Regions from separate parts of the Enterococcus sp. AAFC-DPL-6103 genome, predicted to be linked through region 1. Evidence: riboswitches for the same ligand, from Rfam matches in the RefSeq annotation. Region 1 holds a riboswitch; the other holds the start of a gene.
What was found. Region 1 has a riboswitch for FMN ahead of AC4BC3_RS01375 (bifunctional diaminohydroxyphosphoribosylaminopyrimidine deaminase/5-amino-6-(5-phosphoribosylamino)uracil reductase RibD). Riboswitches for the same ligand answer to the same signal wherever they lie in the genome.
Positions count from the first base shown of each region.

Region 2: linked by a shared signal. The riboswitch ahead of AC4BC3_RS04620 (ECF transporter S component) and the one ahead of AC4BC3_RS01375 (bifunctional diaminohydroxyphosphoribosylaminopyrimidine deaminase/5-amino-6-(5-phosphoribosylamino)uracil reductase RibD) in region 1 are both predicted to bind FMN.

Region 1 is NZ_CM177102.1:266,310-278,766, reverse strand. It holds gene AC4BC3_RS01405 (DUF2238 domain-containing protein) at 1-338, opposite strand, end outside; gene AC4BC3_RS01400 (hypothetical protein) at 443-799, shown strand; gene AC4BC3_RS01395 (ChbG/HpnK family deacetylase) at 827-1,606, opposite strand; gene AC4BC3_RS01390 (beta-glucoside-specific PTS transporter subunit IIABC) at 1,628-3,463, opposite strand; gene AC4BC3_RS01385 (PRD domain-containing protein) at 3,576-4,394, opposite strand; gene ribH (6,7-dimethyl-8-ribityllumazine synthase) at 4,717-5,151, opposite strand; partial or broken gene AC4BC3_RS01375 (bifunctional diaminohydroxyphosphoribosylaminopyrimidine deaminase/5-amino-6-(5-phosphoribosylamino)uracil reductase RibD) at 5,155-5,325, opposite strand; FMN riboswitch at 5,457-5,591, opposite strand; gene AC4BC3_RS01370 (PocR ligand-binding domain-containing protein) at 5,653-6,672, opposite strand; gene AC4BC3_RS01365 (glycerol dehydrogenase) at 6,844-7,980, shown strand; gene dhaM (dihydroxyacetone kinase phosphoryl donor subunit DhaM) at 7,997-8,395, shown strand; gene dhaK (dihydroxyacetone kinase subunit DhaK) at 8,397-9,386, shown strand; gene dhaL (dihydroxyacetone kinase subunit DhaL) at 9,420-10,022, shown strand; gene nagE (N-acetylglucosamine-specific PTS transporter subunit IIBC) at 10,296-12,263, opposite strand; gene AC4BC3_RS01340 (PRD domain-containing protein) at 12,283-12,457, opposite strand, start outside.
Region 2 is NZ_CM177102.1:926,765-939,221, reverse strand. It holds gene AC4BC3_RS04650 (RecQ family ATP-dependent DNA helicase) at 1-1,164, opposite strand, end outside; gene AC4BC3_RS04645 (helix-turn-helix domain-containing protein) at 1,148-2,182, opposite strand; gene AC4BC3_RS04640 (ferredoxin) at 2,214-2,435, shown strand; gene AC4BC3_RS04635 (alpha/beta hydrolase) at 2,632-3,372, opposite strand; gene AC4BC3_RS04630 (M20 family metallopeptidase) at 3,623-4,963, opposite strand; gene AC4BC3_RS04625 (YfcC family protein) at 5,094-6,614, opposite strand; gene AC4BC3_RS04620 (ECF transporter S component) at 7,005-7,610, opposite strand; FMN riboswitch at 7,734-7,859, opposite strand; gene AC4BC3_RS04615 (pseudouridine synthase) at 7,942-8,658, opposite strand; gene scpB (SMC-Scp complex subunit ScpB) at 8,658-9,233, opposite strand; gene AC4BC3_RS04605 (segregation/condensation protein A) at 9,217-9,987, opposite strand; gene AC4BC3_RS04600 (GNAT family N-acetyltransferase) at 10,005-10,355, opposite strand; gene xerD (site-specific tyrosine recombinase XerD) at 10,374-11,261, opposite strand; gene fur (ferric iron uptake transcriptional regulator) at 11,367-11,825, opposite strand; gene AC4BC3_RS04585 (CvfB family protein) at 11,934-12,457, opposite strand, start outside.

The DNA.
Region 1 (12,457 bases):
AAGATCATGTCCCAAAACGGTATTTTGTAATAAAAGTTTCGTACTTCTCCCAAATAAATGGCGCAAAATAAAAAGAGGAAGAAAAGGATCTCCATCGTATCAGGAATCTCAATATCAAACTTTTGTTCTACTTGTTTTGGTAAAAATATGATAATCATTCCTGCGACACATTGTAAAATCATCAACACATAATCACTTTTGACGTGTTCGTGCTCCGTTGTTGACGTTCCAGATGGTGTTTGAATCATCATGACTACCGCATATATAGTAGAAATCGCTAGTAAAATAAAAACTAAATAAAAAATTACCTTTTTCTTGTCTAACCACTTTTTCTTCATAACAAGCTCCTTTGCTCATCTAATTCTTCCAATGAGTCTTTTCCCTTATAAACATGATACAATAAGTGCATAGAAAATAGGAAATAACTAAGAGGTGGCGTCTAGTGAATAGTGAAAAATCATATACTCAGATCAAACAACTTATTGAACAAGAAACAAATCAAGCAGGTAAAAGTTTCACTGTTGGAAAGTTCACAGGCATTGGCTGGTTATTTCTCCAATATTCACCAGATGATCCAGTTTCACCGTTGATTGCAGTCAAGCAATACGCCAAAACTGTTAATATTTATGTACCTATCGCCGAAAATGAACCGCCTTTAGTTGAACAATATGCCCGCATCTTTGGCAAAAGCAATTTGGGTAAAACGTGTATTCGTATTTCCTCCTTAACACCCACACGTTTAGATGCGCTAAAAACATTAGTCCAAAAAATCAAAAAAGAAGCGGAACAAAGCGCGTAACTGCGCTTTGTTCCGCTTCTTCTTTTATTATTTTAAACTGGCGAAATCAACAACTTGATAGCCTTTTGTTTCAAACCATTTTTTTAACGCAGAAGAAGTCAAAGTTTCTAAGTCTTGACAACGCGGCAAGGTTAATGTGCTGTGGTCTAACACGTATTGATCTAGGAAACCAGGGTGAAGATGTAACTCAATGACTGTTTCTTCTGGCAACGTTTCGTAACCAAACGCATCGTCTGTAAAGTCACTCAGCTTCGTTCCACGATTGAGAACTGACATTAACTTTCCGAAATCAGGAATTTCTGCCACTCGAAAAGGTAATTCTTTTGGTGGTTGGTAGCCATAAAATAAATTAGCATGGATGCCATACTTTTCAGCTAATTCAAATAAAGCTTGACCAACTGCTTGGTCCCCAACGGAATGTGTTTCCATGTGTACTGGAAATTCACCAAGTAATTCTTTAAAACATAAAATTTGTGCTTCCATTTCTTGTTTGATTTCATGATAGTCAAATGTCAATGTCCCACCATTTTTGTAATGACTAGAAGAGAGAAACATACCGTTTTCATCCACTAAACTAGGAATTTTTTTCGCATCCGTCACTGGTTTCCCTAAAGTAAAATTGATATGCAGATTGATTTCCACTGTTGGATCAGTTGCTTGAATCAATGATGCTCCGGCTTTTGCTTCAGGCATATTCACCATTAACGAGGTACTTTTCACGATTCCTTCTCGCACACTTTTTGCAATGCCAAAATTAATAGCTTCTGACATCCCTAAGTCATCTGCATTTAAAATAAATTTTCTCATCATTCAGCCTTCCTTTTTCACTTATTTCGTTTGAATCAGATGATTTTTATCGGTTAATGAAATCTTGACTTCTGGATAATCAAGCGTATTTGTCAAAACGACTGCTGTTGTCGTATCGTAGTCAGTCAGTTGACTGAAATCGACTTGTCCAATGACTTGTCCTGCAGTTACTCGATCACCTTGCTTGACTTGCCAAGAAAAACCTTTCCCATTTAATTCTACTGTATTCAAACCAATATGGATCAACAATTGCTTGCCATCATCAGCAGTAAATCCTATCGCATGTTTTGTTTGAGCAATTAGTTCCACGATGCCGTTAACAGGTGCATATACAGTGCCATCACTTGGTTTGATTGCAAATCCTTCTCCCATGCTTTTTGAAGAAAATACCGGATCATTGATTTCTGAAATTGGTAAATACTCTCCATTTAAAGGAGCTACTACTAAGTCTGCTTCACCTAAGCCAGTAGAGACAACTGGTTCTGCGGGAATGTTTTTCTTTTCTTCATTAGTTGTTTTCATTTGCTTACGCATCCACCAAGCAGTGGCAATTAGCGCTACGAAAAACGACACGCCATTCGCTAACAGTTGTGCACTAAAATTATTTCCTGGTCCTACAAACATTGAGAATGTAAAAATATTAGCTACTGGTGTAAATGAATAGGCTTTAGTTTCAAAAAATCCACTGATTGCTCCACCAAGTGCTGCAGAAATCGAACCAATGATGAAGGGCATTTTATACTTCAAGTTAATCCCATAGATAGCAGGCTCTGTGATTCCAAAAAATCCTGATAATGAGGCAGATGCAGCAATTTCTTTATCTTTTCCTTTTCTCAAAAACAACCAAGCACCCACTACCGCACCAAATTGACCAAATACACCATTTGATCCAATCGGTAAAATCGTATCTGCACCAGTGTTTTGAATATTGATTAAAGCAATCGGTAAGATTCCCCAATGTAAACCAACCATTACTAATAATTGGAATAAACCACCTAATAAAGCACCAGCTAAAATCGGACTAAACGCATACATGCTGAAGTATGCTGTCCCAATCAGATTTGCGATCCCATTTCCTAGCGGGCCAATCAAAGCAAACACCGCAATCCCAGTGATGATAATTGTAAAAAAAGGAACAAATACGGTATGAGTAACTTTAGGCAACACTTTTTTAACGCCACGTTCAATGTAACTTTGCGCCCAAATCGCTAGGATTGTTGGCACTACAGCACCACCATAAGTTTTGAAACTAATCGTTAATCCTAACAAAGAGGCACTATCTAAAATACTAGCATCAGTCAATGGATAGATCATTGCCGCTGCTATTGCCAACGCAATAAATTGATTTGTCTTAAATCGATTCGCTGCTGTTACTGCAATAAACAAGGGTAACAATGTAAAGATACCAGAGGCTAAGATACTCAATAATTGATATAATCCACTATCTACCGGCAAAATGTTGTACATAGAAAGTGGAATCAAAAACCCTTTTAAAATCCCCGCTGCTGCCAGCACTCCGATATAAGGAGTAAAAATAGCTGAAATTGTCGCAAATAATTCATCGTACCATTTTTGTTTCTCTTTTGGTTCATCTCCTTGTTCTTCTGCATCTTCTGGTAATAGTTTAACTAATTCATCAAAGACATCCACCACGTCACTACCAATCACTACTTGATGTTGCCCACCAGATTCCACGTATTGAATCACGCCGGGTACTTCTTTGATTTCTTCTTTCTCAACTTTTTGTCCATTATTTAAATAAAAACGCAGGCGTGTTGCGCAGTGTGTTAATGACGAAACATTTTCTTTTCCTCCCACTGCTTCTAAAATTGCTTGTGCTCTTTGTCGATCATCCATTTCTTTTTCCTCCTTGAAAATTGTTCGTAAAAAACAAAAAACCAAAAAAACTAGCCCTCTTCAATCAAAAGAGAGTCGTTTTTTTGGTTATGCCTGGTCGAACCAGTTACACTCAAATTTCACTTATTTTTTTAATGTGGATCAGCAGATAAAGCAAATCTTCTTCGTCCAACGTCCAACCGTAAGACTCTTGTAAGTAATGCTCGATTTTCTTGACACACTGCGCTTCTTGTACATATTGTGCTCGCAGTGTTTGATACAATTCATTTTTTCGATACTCAGTTGTCTCATGATTAAGCTTTCGAGCAATAAAATATTTAAGATGTGTCACAAAACGCAAATAATAAAACGAATCTTCTGGGAACTCTTTATGGAAATGATACGTAATAATATTGTTCACATCACTGATAATTTTAATGTAAGGATCCACTTTTTCACGTTCACCAAGACTTGCTTGACTATTGATAAAATGTAAGGCATAGGCGTGTGCTTCTTGTCTCGGTATTTCTTTACCTGTTTCTTCAGCCAAGTAGTTCACCGCCCAATTACCCAATTCAAATTCTTTTGGGAAAAATTTTTCGATCTCAATTCGAAACGGTGCGCTCAAAGAAATTCCTTGATCCAAACGCTGCAACATATAGTTGGTGTGATCTGCAACATTTAAAAACAAAAGATCTGTCGTTGGTAACTGGAGTTCTTGCTCAGCTTTTTTGACAATTTGATGAGCGTAATTCATGACTTCTAACGGAAATTGAGCCAAATTGATTCCCTTTAGATTTGAGTCATTTAGTTGATACACTTTTTCGACTTCATCTTCTGCAATCGTTTTGGGAAATTTTCCAAAGCCAATTCCTACTTCTGCAACAATGACTTCTTTGCCATCTTTCATCGCTAATGCAAAATTGTTATTGATACTCTTGATGATCTCCAACTCGCCACCCCCAATCTAAGACAATAAAAAAGCCAACATTAATAAACTGCTTCCACAGTCTATTACATGCTGGTTGATGCCTGGTCGGACCAGTAACACGCCTTTTATGTGAACATCATAACGGTATCTACCACAAAAGTCAACAACAAATGTAACCGTTTTTTATTTTTTATTACAATCGTTATTAAAATCAGCCATTTATTAGCAAGAATCACAGAACTTAAAAAAAATGAACCTTCTACCCGATTGTGTAATGGTAGAAAATGCAACTTCTAGTTTTTCTAATTTTTTAAGGAAGCAAATGGGCAAAGTACTACTGTACTCAGTTATTAGTGAGTTGTTGTGTGAAAAATCCTTGAGCCACACTCGCACCATTGTTTCCAGCTTTCGTCTCTGAGCGTTCAATTGCTTGTTCAATCGTTTCTGTTGTTAGCACGCCAAACATGACTAGCGTTTCCGAGGCTAAACCAACTTGAGCCACACCTTTTGCTTTTGCCACTTCGTTACTAACCAATTCATAATGCGTCGTTGCTCCACGAATCACTGCACCAAGAGTCAGTACGTCATCATATTGTTTCATTGCCAAGATTTTCTTGGTCATAAACAAGATCTCAAATGCTCCAGGAATCCAATAAACATCAATATCCTCTTCGTTCACACCGTGACGGAGTAAGTTATCGACTGCTCCACTTAATAGTTTTGATGTAATACATTCGTTAACTCGTACAATGACAATCCCAATTTTTTCGTATGTCATAAAAGTTTTCTTTAAATAATCAATTGCTGCTTTTTCTGCATGTGCATTGCCATATGCTAAATGTGCGCCGACCGCTAGGACTTGATCGTCTTTCGCAATGACTGCACCGACTAAAGGGTTCGTAAATGTTTTTCCACGTCCTTTTTCTGCTGCTAGAATCGTTTGTTTCATCAATCGTTCATCCAATTGAAATCCTCCTTTTCAAACAAAAAAGCCTCGTGTAATTACACGAGACCAATAGTCAAAATAAACTCAAAGAAGTACGACAAAAATAGAGACACTCTTCCCGTCGTTTGTTTCGATAAGTTTTTCTTCTCCCATCCAGACTTTAACTGTCGGTTCTAGTTTTCACTAGATCAACCGCAACTATTGCGGGTCACGGACTTCAAATTAGCCTTGTCACCGTCGGTCGGGAATTACACCCTACCCCGAAGAAACATATTCAATTAACGAAAAAAGAATGTCAACGGCTTTTTTCTTGCACTTGATTGGCAACTTGCTTCAAGTCATCGGAGAACGTTTGTGTCGCTTCCGGTAATTCAATGGTGTAATTCCCTTGATTTTTTTGAATGAACGAACAAAGTAACTAGCTTCAACATAACCTAATTGATCACTAATCTCACTGATTGTTAAATCTGTGGTCTTCAATAATTGTTCCGCCCAATAAATTTTTAATTTAGCATACATCTGACTGAAAGGTTCTCCAAATTCTTCTTTCAATTGCCGACTTAAATAGCTTGGACTCAAATTCGTCACAGTGGCTAACATATTTAAATCGACATGACTTCCTTTATTGGCAAAAATCAAATCAATTGCCGGTTGGAGCATTTTATTTTTGGCTAGATAACTATCTTTTTCTGCCGCTAGTTGGTTTTCCAATAAAGAGTGACGAATATCTGCTTGCACTGTTTTTAAATCAACTGATTGATCTGGTACTTCTGCTTTTTTGGAAATACGGAGTGTCTGCTTATACGCTTTAATCAAATAATCTTTTTTGATTGCTTCTGTTACGATGTATTCACTTAAACTTTCTAACATTGTCGCGTTTTTTTGTAAATCATCCAGCGTAAATTTCGGGTATTGTTCAAATAATTCGTGGTGCTCGTCTTTAAATGCTTCTAGTCTTTTTTGATTTTCTACTTGCAATACTTGTTCTAGCTTTTCTTGCCCATCTACAAGCAGAACTTCTCCGGCCATGATTGCACCAACATATTGATTATCAACCATGATTGGAATTGCCATATCAACAATATTAAAATGACAACGGTAAATAAACGGCTCTCCTGTTCGAACGGCTTCCAGGCCTCCTCTTGAATCACATTTTTCACAATACACAGCCAATTCAGGATGATTGCGTACAAACTGACAAAAGGGTTGGACTTGGCTATGTTTCGTAATTGGTCTACCTCGATAATCAACTAAAATAATAGCCAAATGAGTAGCAAGAGCTAGACTTTCTTGAACTTTTTCCCATTTATCTAGATCTAAAACTTGTTCGATATCAAATAAAGTTGTGCCCATTTCTTCACCTCTAGTTAGTAGTATAGGAGTATTTTGCTAAAATGACAAAATACTCCTGTTTCGCAAAATAATTCAACACATTCTCAAAAGAAAACGACGTCAAAACTCAATGATTCTTTGATGATAACGCTTTATGCTATAATAGTAAACGATAACAAGGAGGAACTACTGATGAGAAAAGCACTAATTTTACCAACTAAATATGTACAAGGTGAAGATGAATTACTGAACTTAGGTTACTTCGTATCGACTTTTGGCTCTTCTGCATTACTGATTGCAAATCCAGCTGATGTGGCTCGTATTCGACCACAACTTAATGCTACCGCAGAAAAATTTGGCGTATCATTTATTGAAGGCGGTTTCAGTGGTGAAGTCACTCGAGCAGAAACAAAACGATTGCAAGAAGTAGCTAAAGAACAACACACTGACTGCATTATTGGTTTAGGTGGCGGAAAAGCGATTGATGCTTCAAAAGTGGTCGCTGAGGGTGAAAAACTAATTATTGTTCCAACGATTGCAGCGCAAGATGCACCAACCTCTCACTCGGCTGTTTTGTACCATGAAGACGGTTCATTTGACGACTATGCTTATTTTAAACAAAGTCCAAGCGTTGTCTTAGTGGATACAAAAGTGGTCGCAAAAGCACCTACTCGTTTCTTAGTTGCTGGTATGGGTGATGCACTGTCCACTTATTTTGAAGCACGTGCAACACATCATTCTTATTCCCGCGTTAATGCAAGTTTGCCAATGGGCTCAAGAGAAGGATTAACTCCTCCTGCTAGTGGTACTTATGCTGCCTTAGCAATGGCAAAATTATGTTGGGAACACCTACAAGAAGACGGCTTGAACGCAAAAATTGCTTGCGATGCAAATTTAGTGACTGAATCATTGAGTAAAATTGTCGAAACAAATATTTTGTTATCTGGTTTAGGATTTGAAAGTGGCGGTTTAGCTGCAGCTCATGCCATTCATAACGGAATGACCGTTTTACCTGGTGCACATAGCTACCTTCATGGTGAAAAAGTAGCTTTTGCAACATTAACTCAGTTAGTTCTGGAAGATGCAAAAACAGAAGAAATGAATGCCGTCATGGATTTTATGGCTTCTGTTGGGTTACCATTGACGCTAGCTGATTTAGGTGTGGATCACATTACTTATGAAGAAGCACTTGAAGTAGCAAAAATCGCTTGTATTCCTGAAGAATCCATTCATTCAATGCCGTTCCCAATTGTTGTCGAAGATGTTGCAAATGCTCTAATCGTCGCTGATCGAATTGGACAAACCTACAAAGATAGAATGCGTAACTAAAAAGGAGTTTTTTAGAATGAAAAAAAGTATCTTACTCGTTTCTCATAGTCAAATGATTACAGATGGGCTCAAAGAAATGATTGAGCAAATGGGCAAAAGTGAGAATGTCGTACTCTTTTCTCTAGGTGGAACTTCTGATGGAGAATTAGGTAGCGATCCAACCAAAATTGTAGATGCAGTCAATGAAGCAACTGATAGCGATATCTTTTTTGTCTTCGCTGATCTTGGCAGCGCGGTCTTAAGTGCTGAGCTTGCTTATGATTTATTAGAACCAGAGCTACAAGAAAAATATGTTCTAGTAGACGCTCCTTTAGTTGAAGGAGCATTCGCAGCTGGAATCACAGCAAGTGTTTCTGATGATCCCGACCATATTGTCAATGAAGCAAAACAAGCAGCACAGAAAGGTTGGAACTAAAATGAAAAAAATCATTAATGAACCACAAAATATTATTGAAGAAATGCTTGAAGGAATGGTAAAAAGTTATTCGACACTTGTTCATCGAGTCGATGATTCCAGAGTCATTGCTAAGAATCAAACAGATAATGTGCAAGTCGGATTAGTTTCTGGTGGCGGAAGCGGGCATGAACCTGCACACGCTGGTTTTGTCGGTGATGGAATGTTAAGTGCAGCTGTTCTAGGTGATGTCTTCACTTCTCCTACACCAGATCAAATCGAACGTGCTATCGAAGCAACCAATCAGGGAAAAGGTGTTTTATTAATCGTTAAAAATTATACTGGTGACATCTTGAACTTTGAAATGGCAAAAGATTTAGCCGAAATGAACGACATTCCAACAGAAATCGTTGTTGTTGACGACGATATTGCTGTAGAAGACAGCACTTATACTGCTGGAAAACGAGGTGTTGCCGGAACCGTCCTTGTTCATAAAATCTTAGGTGATGCCGCACGAAACGGTGCTTCTCTAGCAGAACTAAAAGAGTTAGGTGAAAAAGTTGTCCAATCAACCAAAACGATTGGTGTTGCTTTGTCGGCTGCAACTGTTCCTGAAGTTGGAAAACCTGGTTTTACTTTAGCGGAAGATGAAATCGAATTTGGCGTTGGTATCCATGGGGAACCAGGCTACCGTCGTGAAAAATTACAACCTTCAAAAAAATTAGCACAAGAATTAGTTGAAAAATTAGTTCAGGCTTATCCAGAAACACCTAAAAAAGTTGGTGTCTTAGTCAACGGTATGGGTGGCACCCCTTTAATGGAACAGTTTGTCTTTATCAATGATGTATTAACTTTACTTGCGGATAAAGAGATTGACGTTGATTTCCACAAAGTTGGAAACTATATGACCTCTATTGACATGCAAGGTCTTTCTCTAACACTGATTGATTTGACAACACCAGCTTGGGTGGAAGCTTTAACAAGTCCAGTTGCAACCATCTCATGGGGCTAACTTAAAAGAATGATTGACAAAAGGAGAATAACAATGGATTTGACAGTTGAAAAAGTACAAGCATGGTTGAATGATTTTTCTCAAGAAATCGAACAAAACAAACACATGCTTAGTGAATTAGATACACCAATTGGTGATGGCGATCACGGAAATAATATGGCTCGTGGCATGACAGCTTATCAAGAAGCATTTGTTGCACAACAACCAAAAACCATTACTGATACGTTTAAAATCTTAGCTATGTCTTTGATTTCAAAAGTAGGTGGAGCTTCCGGTCCATTATATGGTACGGCATTCATGAATTTTGCTAAAGCAACAAAAGAAGTTACTGCCATTACAAATGAAGAACAGTTAGGTGAACTTATACAAGAAGGGTTGAATGGGATCCAACTACGTGGAAAAGCCAATGTAGATGATAAAACAATGGTTGATGTTTGGGCTCCTGTAGCTGAAATACTCAAAAAAAATCAACTTCTAACTGCAGAAGAAATCACAGCTGCCAAAGAACATACAAAAGATTTGCAAGCCAAAAAAGGACGCGCTTCTTACCTTGGTGAACGTTCGATTGGCCATATTGATCCGGGAGCTGCTTCCAGCGCCATTTTGTTCCAAACTTTATTACCTTATCTTAACTAGAAAGAAGCAACTGATTCCACGCGCAGGACGCGTGGTTTTTTTGTTTCAATCGCTTTAGCGATTGAAACCGACTAAAGTCATTAGAAAGAGGCAAAGACAATCAAATTGATTGCCTTTGCCTCTTAGTATATTCTTTGTATTTTTTATTGTTAGAATAAATAGTTTAACGCTACTACTATTGAATAATATGCCCACTTTTCATAAAAATATGGAAACATTTTTTAGAAAATCATTTCTTTTTGCTCGGAGCTGGTCGTTTGGTGCCAAAACTTATTACTTACTCGTGACTGTCCCAATAATTTCATTCACTTCACCCTCTTGACCAGTTGTTACTGAAAACGTATCGATGCTATCTGGATTTGTGAAGACAACGATCATGTCAGCTTCTTTACCGTTTGCCTTCAAACTTGCTAGATCGACTTTTGCAAGCATTTGTCCTCGCCCGACTTGTTGACCTTCTTTAACAAAGACAGTGAATGGTTCACCATTTAATTGAACGGTATCGATTCCCATATGAACTAATACTTCAATCCCAGAGTCAGTTACTAAACCAATTGCATGTTTAGTAGGAAAAACACTTGTAACTTTCCCAGCAACCGGTGCAAAAATTTCACCTGATTCAGGAATTACCGCAAAGCCGTCTCCCATCATTTTTTGTGAAAATACTTCATCACCGACTTCAGTGATTGGAATCACTTTCCCAGTAGCTACAGCATATACATCTTGTGTTTGTGGCCCTTCAGGTTTGCTGATCTCTTCCGTAACTACTACTGTTCCTGCTGATTGATTGACAGGACTTCCATGTAATTTACTTATTTCATCAGCAACAAATTGCACTTCTGTCCCAACAATAACTTGGATATTCTGATCATCAATTACTTTCACTCCTGGAACACCAGTTGCTTTAATTTTTGATTGATCAACTTGCTTTGTATCTTTCACTTGTAAACGAAGACGTGTTGTACAATTATCGATTGATGTTACATTGCTTGCACCACCAAGAGCAGCGTAAATATTATCTGCCAAAGCAGAAAACTTATCGTTACCAGTTGCTAAATCAGGTGTTTCTTCACCTGTACCTTCTTCACGTCCTGGTGTCATCAAGTTGAACTTTTTGATAACAAACATAAAAGTAACATAGTAAACAACAGCCATCACCAAGCCGAGTAGGATCAACATATATGGTTTATTCGCAATTGGTACACGTAAACTCAAGAAGAAATCAATAAAACCTGCACTAAAATTGAATCCTGCTGTCCAATGGAAAAGTGCTGCTACAAACATTGAAATACCTGTTAAAGCGGCATGAACAACATACAATGGCCAAGCAACAAACATAAATGAAAATTCTAATGGTTCGGTCACACCTGTAAAGAATGAAGCAAATGCAGCTGCTAACATCAATGATGCTGTTTGTTTTTTCTTCTCTGGACGAGCACATTGATAGATTGCTAACGCCCCTGCTGGTAAACCAAACATCATTACGGGGAAGAATCCAGCTTGATACATTCCAGTAATACCTTTTGTTCCTTCACTTGCCCAGAATTTACCAATATCATCAATTCCTGCAAGGTTGAACCAGAACACATTGTTCAACGCATGATGCAAGCCTGTTGGGATCAACAAACGGTTAAAGAAGCCATATAATCCAGCACCCACTGCGCCCATTCCAGAAATCAATTCACCAAATGAAACAAGGGTATTGTAAACTGGCGGCCAAATAAAAATCAATAATGCTGAAATCAAAGTCATCACACCAGCAGTTACAATTGGAACCGCGCGCTTTCCACTAAAGAAAGATAATGCCATTGGTAATTTTACTTTACTAAAACGATTGTACATTGCTGCTGCAACTAGCCCAGCTAAAATCCCAATAAAAACATTTTTATTATTGATTGCGCCAAACGCAACGTTTACTTGCTCAACATCAACCTTTGTGAACAATGCAACTGATGCACTACTTACTAAAGTCATCGGTGTCAAGAAAGCAACTAAACCTGCTAAAGCAGAAGAACCATCTTTATCTTTCGACATTCCTAATGCTAACCCGACTGCAAATAATAATCCTAAATTATCTAAAATTGTACTACCAGCTTTAATTAAAAAAGCCGCCAAAATGTTATTTCCACCCCAACCACTTGGGTCAATCCAATAACCAATCCCCATGAACAAAGCTGCTACAGGTAATGTTGCAACCGGCAACATCAATGAGCGACCCATTCTTTGCATATAAGCTTTCATTTTTTTCTCTCCCTATTTTTTAATCACAAACGGCACTACGTAAGCGTTCGATGTGGATTGCTAAATAACCCATTTCCTCACTCGTAATAGACATTTGATATTGTTTAAGTAATAAAACACGAATTTTTTTCGTCATTTCATAACTTGCTATATATTTTTTCTTGACCATTTTTAAAATATCTTCATCCAAAACA
Region 2 (12,457 bases), 660 kb from region 1:
CTTTAATTTTTCCATCCATCGATCCGGTTGATTTGTTTTTTTGACAATTTCTAACCATTTTTGTTGGAGTTCATCAAAGGGGCGTTCTGGCTCCTGCGCATGTGCTAAGTAAACTTCAAATCCCTGACGTTGCTCTTTCGCTAATTGATTAAAAAAATGATGTATCGCTTCATCTCCTGTTTGGTACAACAAAATGGCCGTACTTGGCTTCTGATCACGTCCGGCACGTCCGATTTCCTGCACATAATTTTCCAGACTATCTGGTAAATCATAATGGATAACATAACGAATATCCGCTTTGTCTACCCCCATGCCAAATGCGTTTGTTGCAATTAAAAATTGCAATTGATTTTGAGAAAATTGTTGCTGTAATTGGCGTCTTTGGCTCGCATCTAGACCACCATGATAATAGCCAATAGCGAAGCGACCACGTAATTCTGCATATAAACGCTCCACCTCTTTTTTCGTTGCACAGTAAATGATGGTCGCACCCTTTATTTCTTTCATAATCGCTTCTAGCTCTTCCGTCTTTTGAGTCGTTTCTCTTACAAATAAAGCTATATTTTCTCGATTCACTGAATGCTTAACGATTTTTGGTTTGTTTGTAAATAACACGGTCTCGATATCTCGTTGGACTGCATTTGTTGCTGTAGCTGTAAGTGCCAAGGTCACTGGAATCGCCAATTGGGTTCTTACTTCGCCCAAACGTTGATATTCTGGGCGAAAATCGACACCCCATTGTGAAACACAATGTGCCTCGTCAACTACGAAAAGTCCGATTTTTTGCTTTTTTAATTGGGTTAACATTTCTGATTGCAATAACATTTCCGGACTTAAGAATAAAAATTTATATTGAGATAAATGCTCCATAACATATTTACGTTCTGGAAAGGTCAATAAACTATTAAAGGCAACAACTCTTTTTTCGCCCATTTTTTGTAACTGCATAACCTGATCTTCCATTAGTGATAGCAATGGTGAAACCACAACGACCAAACCTTCTGATAGATAACCTGTTAACTGATAACATAAACTTTTACCATTTCCCGTTGGCAGCACAGCTAATACGTTGTCTTTGTTCAGCAATGTTTGAATAATTTCCTCTTGACCTGGGCGAAAAGTTGAAAAACCAAAATAACGTTTTAACTCAGCTGTTAAATTCATCTTTTCGTCCTCCTTTTAAAGCTCGTATTTGGTAAAAACGAAATTCACCATAATCAAGTGTACCCGTTTTGTTTAATTCTTGATAACGCCAAGTTTGGACAGGTGTCGCTTGACTCGCTAATAATTGGTTGGTCTCTTTCGAAATCAGCTGATCAAATGGAAAATCGTCTAAAAACAATGCCCATTCAACTAAGTGATCCGTTATTGTCCCTTTTTTCAAATGACGGTATGTCATGATTTCAGAGAGAGAATGCCCTTGAAGAAAAAGTTGTCGCGTGACTAGCATACTTTGATTGTAATTTTGTTCCAAAATAGGTAACAATAACTGACTGAATAAAAAATCTGGAAACCGTTGCAATTGGTTGAAAAAAGCGTGAACAGCTTGTGCCTGTTGCAAATAGACTGTCGTTTCATCCTCACTCGTCTCAATTAGTTGATAGGGCAGTAACCCGATTTGTTCATAACCAGAAAACTGATTGGCTAATAAATTAGCTTGTTCCTTCGTTAATTTGCCTAAACAAGTCGATAATTCGTGATAAATTGTATCAGCTAGCTGTTCTTTTGAATAGCCACTATGGACTAACCACGTTTTGATTTTAGTAGTATAAAATGGGCTGGTTTCTGCTGGTAAATATTCTGACTGATGCGCATTTAAATAAGAAACGACTTGAATAGCGAATTTTACCAATCGCCATGCCTCTTCCCAATTTCTACCATAGAGATCAAAATGTAAATCAGGATACAAGACATTCAATTTTTTTTGACGTTCTCTCCCTTTTGACGTCAAGAAAACTTCATTTTCTTCAATCTGAATCAAACCTGATTTTTCTAACTCAGTTAATCGTTCTTGATAGGTTTTCTGAGTTAGTTCTGGTAAACTATTGTGTGCCGGCAACAATTGGTTTAAGAATCCAAAAATCAATACGGAAGTTGTTTTTTTACCTGTCAATAATTGATAAAAAGAACTGATCCTCAACTTGTTTCTTGAGGGAAATAAAGATAGAATAAATAAAAGCATAGCAATTCTCCTTAAGTTAGGATGGTTAAACATGTCATTATTATGTAAACTTGTACCCGAACGTTGTATCGCTTGCGGCCTGTGTCAAATTGAGGCTCCTGATATTTTTGATTACGATGAAGAAGGAATCGTGCTCTTTGCACAAGAACCAGAAGCACATCAACAATTCGTCACCAAAGCAGAAACTGAGTATGTAAAGAAAGCCTATCAGAAGTGTCCCGTTCGAGCAATACTCTTGGAAGAACAAAAATAATTTATCATTCCTTCGACAAATCAATTATGAATTTTATAGAAGAATTTGTCTATCAAGATAGAACGAGCAAAAATTTTGCTCAAAAATAAACGTGAGTCCAGTCAGAAACTTCTCAAAAAAGTTAGCTCAGTTGCTACTTTTTCAAACTGTTTCGCTAGGCTCACGTTTTTATTTACTAATGATCGAAAGTAACGAACTACCAACCATTTTGCTTTAACCAGTTTTCAATCGTATTCACAAGGACGATCTGCTGGTCTTCATTCGTAATTTCGGCTTGTCCATCCTTTTTCTGTTCACCATACGAACCAAACCCACTATGATTTCCGCCATTAATCACCACGTACTTTGTTTGCGTAGGCAAATATTGTTTAGCATCTTCATATGCTTCCTGATTTAATACTTGATCTTTTGATGCAGTAATTGAAAGTACCGGAATTTTTGACTGAGATAATGTCCCATTTTTGTCAGGATAACTCGCTAAGAAAAAGATACCTTTATTCTTATCTGTCACATTTTGAGAAACATAACGACTACTCATTACTCCACCAAGCGAATGACCGCCAAAAACAAAGGTACGATCTGGAAAATCTTTAATCACTTTTTCTGCGCGATTTTTATCTAGTACCGCTAGATTAAGTGGCATTTTGACGATTGCCACGTCATAGCCAGTTTCAGAAAGTTTGCTTGCCCAAACGCTGTAACTTGTTGGCTCAACTAAAGCACCTGGGTAAAAAATAATGATTGGGTGTTGTTTTGCAAGTTTCTTTTTTGGACTTTCAAATAAAAGGTATTCCTTGTTATCAATTGCTTTTTTACTGGATGTTAATGCAGTTTGGCTTGGTTCATAAGTATTTTCTTTTAAATAATAATAGCTTCCAACACCAATCAAACTTAAAACAATCAGTATACCTAAGAATATTTTTCCTAATTTTTTCAAGCTACCATCCTCCTTTAATCCTCTTTTAGCTTATTATACGTGTATTTCAAAAAAATGACGAAAATAATTTCTTAATTATTCCAAACAAATAAAAAAGGAGATGTGATAAGATCTTATCACATCTCCTTTTTGAATAACTAGTGTTCAATAAGTCATTCCTTTAAAATAAGCACAAATCACTCAAAAATTCGAAAATAATTTCTAATCATTTTTCTTATTTTTTGAGTAAAATGCTTCTCTCACAAATAGCTTATTTCGCACACAAGCGATAAACAGCTTCAGCATAAATTTCCATAGCTTTATACATGCTACTTAATTCCCAACGTTCATTTGCTTGATGCATGAAATCTGGTGTATCTGGGAACATTGCGCCAAATGCCACACATTGATTCATTGTACGAGCAAAAGTTGCTCCACCTGATACAAATGGTTCAGTCATGTCACCAGTGATATCACGGTAAGTTTGCAAAAGATTTTTTACTAATTCGCTATCTAGTGGCACGTATAAAGAATCTAAGAAATCAAAATCTTCATAAGTTAATTCATATTTCTTCACTGTTTCAGCTAATTTTGCTACCAGATCATCTTTTTTGAATGTTACAGGAATACGCATATCCACACCAATTTTTGTTTGTTCTGGTGTGATTTCTAAGCTAGCAAAGTTCATTGTTAATTCGCCAGATTGCTCATCTTTCGTTTTTCCAACAACATGTTCACCAGTTGCATTTTCTTTCACCAATTTGCCTAAGAAATCAATTGGTGCAAAATCGAAGACTTCAGCTAAAGCCATAGACAAACGTGAAATTGCATTCACGCCTTCTGGTGCGTCCTTCGCATGGATACTTTTTCCAAGAACAATAATTGAATCACCATGATCTTCAAAATCAAAACCAAGTTTATTCAATGCTTCTTTCACTTCTTCTAATTTTTCACCAGAATATGGAGCCGCATCAGGAACTACGTTTAGTGCGCCACCTGCTTTCACAGAAAAATCAGTAGTGCCAGGACCAGTTAGATAAGCTTGTAATAATCCTTTTTCAGCGTAAATCAATGGGAATTCAGCATCTGGTGCAAAACCTTGTGTGATTCCTTCTTCTTTTTCGTTGTATTTATCTAAACAGCGCCATAAGTTTTCTTCATCTGTCCCAAAAATAAAACGAATTCGTGTTTTAAATTCAATACCAGCATCCATCAATGATTTGACAGCATACATTGCAGCGATTGATGGTCCTTTATCATCTTGTGATCCACGTCCAATCAACCAACCATCTTTTACAGTTGGATCAAACGGTTTTGTATCCCAATTTTTTTCATCACCAGCAGGAACAACATCCATGTGACACAAAATACCAAACAATTCATCACCAGAACCAACTTCTGAATAACCATAATAGCCTTCTGGGTCTTTGAATGTGCGGAATCCTAATTCTTCGCTGATTGCTAACACTTTGTCTAATGCTTCAACAACTTTTGTCCCGAAAGGATGTCCTTTCCCAGTATCCTCTTCATCTAATACAGAAGGGATTCTGATTAGTTCATTAAGTGATTGTAACGCTTGTTCATGATGTTCTTTTGTAACAAATTGTTTCATTACACTTACCTCCTAATAAGATAAAAGACCCGATAGTTTGCCTACCGAGTCTTCTTAAAGCCAACTCAGTTAGCTTTGTTTACTTTATTATTCAATGATAGATGTTTCCAATCATTTTGTCTAGGCAAAACTAAATCATTGCTGCAACGCCGAGAATCACACAGATAGCTACGAATAAAATAGCAATTAGTTTACCAGTAAATTTCCACCAAACTGAGATGTCAAAACGAGCAATCGCAACAGCCCCCATAACAATAGCAGAAGTTGGAGTAATCAAGTTAACCAATCCAGAAGCAGATTGATAAGCAGTGATAACTAAGTCTTTACCTACACCAGCAAATTCACCCATAGGTCCCATAATCCCCATTGTAGCCGCAGCCAAGCCTGATGTTGATGGAATCAAGAATGACATTGGGATATAGAAGATGAACGTGATAATGATGAACACGCTTGAAGATAATGTGCTCAACCCTTGTTCTCCCCAGTGTAAAATAGTATCTGTAATCAAACCATTGTTCATAACAACTTGAATACCACGAGCAACAGCAACAACGATTGCTACACCAATCAAGTCTGATGCACCAGCTAAGAATTCTGAAATGAATTCAGATTCTTTCATACCGTATGTGAATGCAACAACGATCGCCATAACTAGGAATAACATAGTGATTTCTGGGAAGTACCAGTCACCAAGTGGTAACATATCAATCCCTAATACTGTACCAATTACAGGAAGACCTGTTAGCCAGTTTGTTAATGATTCAAAAATAGTAAAGTTTTCATTCAATGTTGTCCAAGGAATCAAGCTGATGATCATGATACCAAAAGTAATAAAGAATAAAATGTTAACAGATTTTTGTTTGCTTGTAATTGTTTCTTGACGCCCAATCGATTCGATATCGAAGTGTTTCATGTCTTCTTGTCGTTGGTTATAAACCAAAGACTTGGTTGGATCTTTTTCGATTTTTGAAGCATAACGATAAACATAAATGATTGAAATACCTAATAAGATCACAAACATTAAGAAACGTAAGCCAATTCCTTCACCCATAGAGATACCAACAGCTTGTGATGCTACCCCAGTGGCAAACGGATTAACTGTTGAAGCCAAACAACCTACTTGCGAACCAACTAAAACGATTGCAACGGCTACTACAGTATCAAAACCAACAGCCATCATAACTGGAATTAGTAACGCATAGAAAGGAATTGTTTCTTCGGCCATTCCGTAAGTTGAACCACCTAAAGCGAATAAAATCATTAAAACAGGAATCAACATTTTTTCTTTGCCTTTAAATTTCTTAACGACAGAAGCGATTCCGGCATCTAATGCACCCGTTTTATTGATAATTCCTAAAAATCCACCCACGATCAAGATAAAGAATGAAATCGGAATAGCTGCTGGTGTCGCACTTGTTAACTCACCCGCTTCAACCCCCAACATCCCATTGATTGGTGCCATAAAAATATCCCAAAGACCTTGTGGATTTTGTTTTACTCGTTGATACGATCCAGCGATGATATTGCCTGCATCATCTACACTATAGTGACCAGCTGGAATGAACCAAGTAAGGACAGCGATAATTGCAATGATAATGAATAAGACCGTATACGCTGACGGCATCTGAAATTTTTTCTTTTTTTGTTCCATTTTCTTCTTCCTTTCCCTTTTTCATTTTTAGAATCAAGTAATATTGGTTCCATCGTTATTTTATCAAAAAGAGCGGCAGAACAAAAATAATATCTCGAATAAATGATACTTTTTGTTCAAAAATCCATTAATAGTGACGACTCATTGCCTCCTTTCATCTAAGATACTTCTTTCAAAGTAATTGTAGCCTGTCTCTTTGTTTTGTAAACAAACCTATTCGTCATTCAAAAAGAGAAGAATCTCACATTCATTTATTACAAATTCATGTTTATACATAAAAAAATAAAATACTCAATAACAACTAATAAAACGTTTACATTTGCGGTTTTATTGCATTTTTTTTCAAAAAAAAAGGACCAAAAAATTACTGGCCCTTTTGAATATTCATTTTTAAATCGTATGTCTTTGTTCTAAAGCATGTTGTTTACGACTCAACCAAGGTAATAGCTTAGCATGTAAAACTAAGAAAGCAGCACTAACGATGAATCCTTTGATTAAATTAAATGGAACAATCCCGATCAACACATAATTTACTAGTGGCATACCTAGCATTTGATTTGCATTCAATCCAAAGAACATCAGATATAATGGTGTAATAACAAAATAGTTTGCGACACTCATAAAAAGCGTCATTGCTAAAGTTCCGGAAACAACGCCCAGAATTTTATTTCTATTTGCATGTTTTTTAATTTTTTTGAAGAAGTAGAAAATTGGTAACGTGAAAATAGTCGTTGCCAAGAAACTTGCAGCATCCCCAACTAGATTGTCTGGTGAAAATCCTGTTGTCACCAGATGTAACAGCGAGCGTAAGAAAGCCGTAGCTACACCAGCTACAGGGCCAAATAAAAACATACTAATCAAGACAGGTATATCACTGAAATCAATTTTTAAAAAACTAAATGCCGGCATAATTGGGAAAGCAATAAATTGCAAAACTAACCCGATTGCAGCGAACATCGCTACCATAACCATTTTTTGTACCCGTGTGTTCTTCATTTGAAATCCTCCTGTTAGGACTCCTCTTCAGCGAACTATCCAACTAATTTTTCAAACAAAAAAACTCTACTTTCGCAGGGAAAATAGAGTTAGAGTTATCTGATAAATGATTAGTCAAATAAGCTCTATCTTCTTTATCCAGACTATACTGTCGGTACCGGAATTTCACCGATTCAGCTATTTCCTAAAGAAATAGGTCGTGGACTATAACCACCGGTCGGGAATTGCACCCTGCCCCTGAAGACGAACCTTTTATATTATTTTGTTTACACTTACATTATACATAGCCTTGAAAAAAATGCAACATTTATCTCTTACAAAAAGTAAGCTATCATTTTGAATGATTTAGTAACGTACTGATTTCTTTTTTATTTAGCTCACGATATTCTCCCGGACGTAACCCTTGAAGAGTCAAATCCCCATATCTTTCTCGTTTTAGTTTTTGCACGGGTAAACCAACTGCCTGTAACATGTTTTTTACTTGATGATTACGCCCTTCATGAATTGTTAACTCAACAATACTATGGTTCGTTTTAGGGTCCACTGATAAGATTTGAACTTTAGCAGGTGCCGTTTTTCGTCCTTCTAATTTAATACCTTTCGTTAAAGGAGATAATACTGATTTTGTAGCAATCCCTTTTACTTTTGCCACATACACTTTATCAACCTCATGCTTTGGATGCGTCAAACGTTGTGCAAATTCGCCGTCATTTGTTAATAGTAAAATACCAGATGTATCATAATCTAAGCGCCCGACAGGGTAAATTCGTTCTTTTACCATCGGCAATAAATCTGTAACCACTTTTCGGTTTTTATCATCTGATACTGCAGAAATAACTCCTTTAGGCTTATAAAGTAAATAATACCCATATTCTTCTTGATAAATAGGTACTTCGTCTACTTCGACAACATCGTGTTTACCCACTTTTACACCTAATTCTCTCACAACTGTGCCATTGACTTTTACACGACCAGCCAAAATAAATTCTTCTGCTTTTCTTCGAGAAGTAATTCCGGCGTGTGCAATTACTTTTTGCAATCTTTCCATTACTTTTGTTCTCCTTCGCTCACTCCATCAAAAAACAAATCCAATGATGCATCATCTTTTAACGCATTTTCTAGTTCTTGTGTGTCTGGTAACTCTGTTAAGTCTTTTAAACCAAAATAATCAAGGAAATAACCTGTCGTTCCATACAAAATTGGACGACCTGGTCCTTCCACGCGTCCTTTTTCTTCAATTAATTTATGAGCAACCAATCGCTGAACGGGACCAGAAGCTTGGACACCTCTGATTTGTTCGATTTCTGTACGTGTAATTGGTTGTTTGTAAGCAATAATTGCTAACGTTTCTACTGCTGCTTGTGATAACGTATTTGATGAACCTTGTGCATATTTTTTTAAAAGTGGTGCTAATTCTTTTTTTGTTGTTAAGACGAAATGGTCTTCTGTTTCGAAAATGTGTAACGCTGAATCAAGAGTCGCCTGATATTTTTTTTCTAAGGCCACAATCAGTTCAGATAATTCCTGTTTATCAATATTCAATAAATAACTTAACTCGTCACTGCCAATTCCTGCTTCACCGGCAACGAAAAGGATAGCTTCTAGTTCACTTAATTTTGTCATTCGTTGTATCTCCTACTACTGGATAAAGCATGATTGAATCATAATTTTCTGCCTGTTCAGCAAAAATCTGCCCATTTTTCATCAGTTCAAGTAATGCCATGAAGGTCGTCACAACTTCTGCTTTTGTTGGGGCTTCAAAAAATGATTCAAATGTACAGCCTGATTGACTGTTTACTAACTTTTCCTTAATAAAACTCATACGTTCTTCGATTGTCGTATCATCTGGGGCAATCGTTTTTTCCACTTTTTGTGAAAATTTTTTCCGTTCTAAAATAGCCTGCATGGCTCGAAATAAATCGACTTTTTTTACTTGCCCACGTTTGAGAGGCAATTCTTTTTCTGCCAAGTCTTCTACCATAGTTGGTTCTTTCGAATAATATAAACTGCGTTCCTCAGCTTTTTCAATCAACTTTTCCGCTGCGTACTTATATTTTCGATATTCTAAAAGTTGTGTGACCAATTCGTCACGTGGATCTTCTTCCCATATCAGATCATCTTCAATTGCTAACTCCTGAACGGGCAGTAATGTTTTACTTTTGATTGCCATTAGTGTGGCTGCCATTACCAAATATTCTCCAGCTAACGCTAGCTCCATCGTTTTCATCGTGTGAATATAGTTCATGTACTGCTCCGTAATCGTCGCAATTGGAATATCGTAAATATCAATTTCCATTTGCTGAATCAAATGAAGCAATAAATCCAATGGCCCTTCAAAAATATCTAGTTTAATATTGATTTCAGTCAAATGTTTCACTCTTTCTTAGTTATGCTTCATTGCCATTTAGATAAGTAAGGTTTCGTAACTTCAGTTGCTAAAAAGGTCACTTCGGGGTATTTTTCCTGAAGCTCATTTAGCATCAGAAAGCCCATATTTTCTCCTCGGTAAGAAGGATTCAACGAAATATCATGAATGATCAATTGATCCTTACCTATCCATTCAATACCGATGATCCCTTGGATGTTCGTCGAGTCTTCTGGAGTGAAGAAAAATAGTTCATACTTATTTTCTGCTTCATAAACATCGATTTCTTTTAACAAATCTGTTTGATCCGATAATTTTTTATGAAAGCTTAACAAGCCCATTGCAATTTTTCGGTTCTCTTTTCGGTAATGTGTTAACATTATTTCACCTTCCTCTAATTAAGCCCTTGGAAAATGCTGCTTGTAAACATCTGTCATTCTTTTTTTCGTGATATGTGTATAGATTTGTGTTGTTGAGATGTCTGCATGTCCCAATAATTCTTGTACCGTCCGTAAGTCAGCTCCATTTTCCAACAAATGCGTAGCAAAACTATGACGTAAAGTATGTGGTGTGACGTCTTTACGAATACCTGCTTGCTGTACTAATTGCTTTAAGTTCTTCCAAATTCCTTGTCGAGAAAGTCCTTTTCCATGGTTGTTTACAAATACATGCAGTTCAGAAGTATCTTTCACCAACAATGGACGTGCCTCATCCAAATAACGTTCTAGCCATTGGATTGCATAATCTCCCAAAGGGATGATCCGTTCTTTATCTCCCTTACCAATTGTTTGTAGTAAGCCAAGAGAAAGATGAAGATCCCCAAGTTTTAGATTGATCAATTCACTAACCCGCATGCCAGTTGCATACATTACTTCCAAAATTGCCCGATCTCTAATTCCTAATGTTTTTGAAGTATCCGGGGTTTCAATCAATATTTCGACTTCTTTAAGCGTCAATGTACTTGGCAATTTTTGTGCTTTTTTTGGTGTATCAATATGTTGCATAGGATCATGGTCCGTATAGCGTTCTTGTCGCAAAAATTGATGAAATCTTCTTAAGCTAGAAATCATTCGAGTAATTGTTGCAGTCGCTTTTTGTTCTTCATGTAATTTTTCTAAATACTGAATGACTAAATAACGATCGACCATTTGCCAAGAGGTAATCTTCTTTTCTTCCATAAAATGCAAATATTGTTCCAAATCGCGTTCATAACTTTTACGCGTATTGGCAGAAAGTCCACGTTCAATATTCAAATAATGAAGGTACTCACTTAATTCTTCTTTCATACTATAACCCACCTCATGCTTTCTCTATCATATCAGATACACCTTTATTTCGATAGTCCATTTACGTTATCTGCACAAAGAAAAAGCCGTCTTTCAACAGACGGGCTACTTTCTCTTTTCGTTTTCTTGACAGTTATGACAAATTCCATGAAAGGTCAAACGATGATCTTTCACTAAAAAATGATATCTTTTTTCAACAACTTCTTCAACTTCTCCCAAAAGGTCTTCTTCGACTTCCTCAATAGCACCGCAATTAAGGCATAGTAAATGGTGGTGAAAATGCTTCGCACCATCTTTTCGTAAATCATAACGAGCTAATCCGTCATTGAAGCTCACTTTATCGACAATTTTTAAATCAGTCAAAATTTCTAACGTGCGGTAAACCGTTGCAAGACCAATTTCTGGACTTTTTTTCTTAACTAAAAAGAAAATCTCTTCGGCAGACAGATGCTCCTTTTCATTTTCTAAGAGCACAAGCAGCGTCGCCTCTCGCTGCGGAGTCAATTTAAAACCTGATTCATGTAATTGTTGTTTCGTTTTCTTCATTGCTAATATAGCATTCATTCATTAATTCAACTCCAACAATTTATAATAATTATAAATAAGCAAATAATAATACTCTGTTAAATTATAATAATTATAAGCTAGTTAAGAAAAACATGCAAGATATTCTCAATTAGATTTTTCGATTAATTTCGTCACACCGTCTTCTTGCTTAATCAATCCTTGCTTCATCAGATTTCCCATTGCACGTTTGAAAGCACCTTTACTGATTCCAAAAGTTTTCATAATATCTTCTGGATCTGATTTGTCCGTAAATTGTAATTGTTTTTCTGCCGAACGTTCTAAAATCGTCAAAATCATTTGTGCATCATCACTAATTGCTTCATGGGCGCGTGGTTTCAGAGAGATGTTTAAAACACCATCTGGTCGAACACCAACAACACGACCACTTACATGTTCACCTAAGCGCGGCTCTTGGTAACGTTCAGACGGATGAATAAACGCCACATAAAAATCATCGGTCAAGACATACGTTCCTGCTAATTTCAAGCGATAAGTCGTTCCCGAAACATCTTTATTTTTTAGTTCTTCATTCCCCTGCTTACTCAATGATTTAAAGATTTTTTCGTCCGCAAGCTCACCCCAAATACGATTTTTTGCATCTACCTTCAAGGCAATCATTAATCGATCTC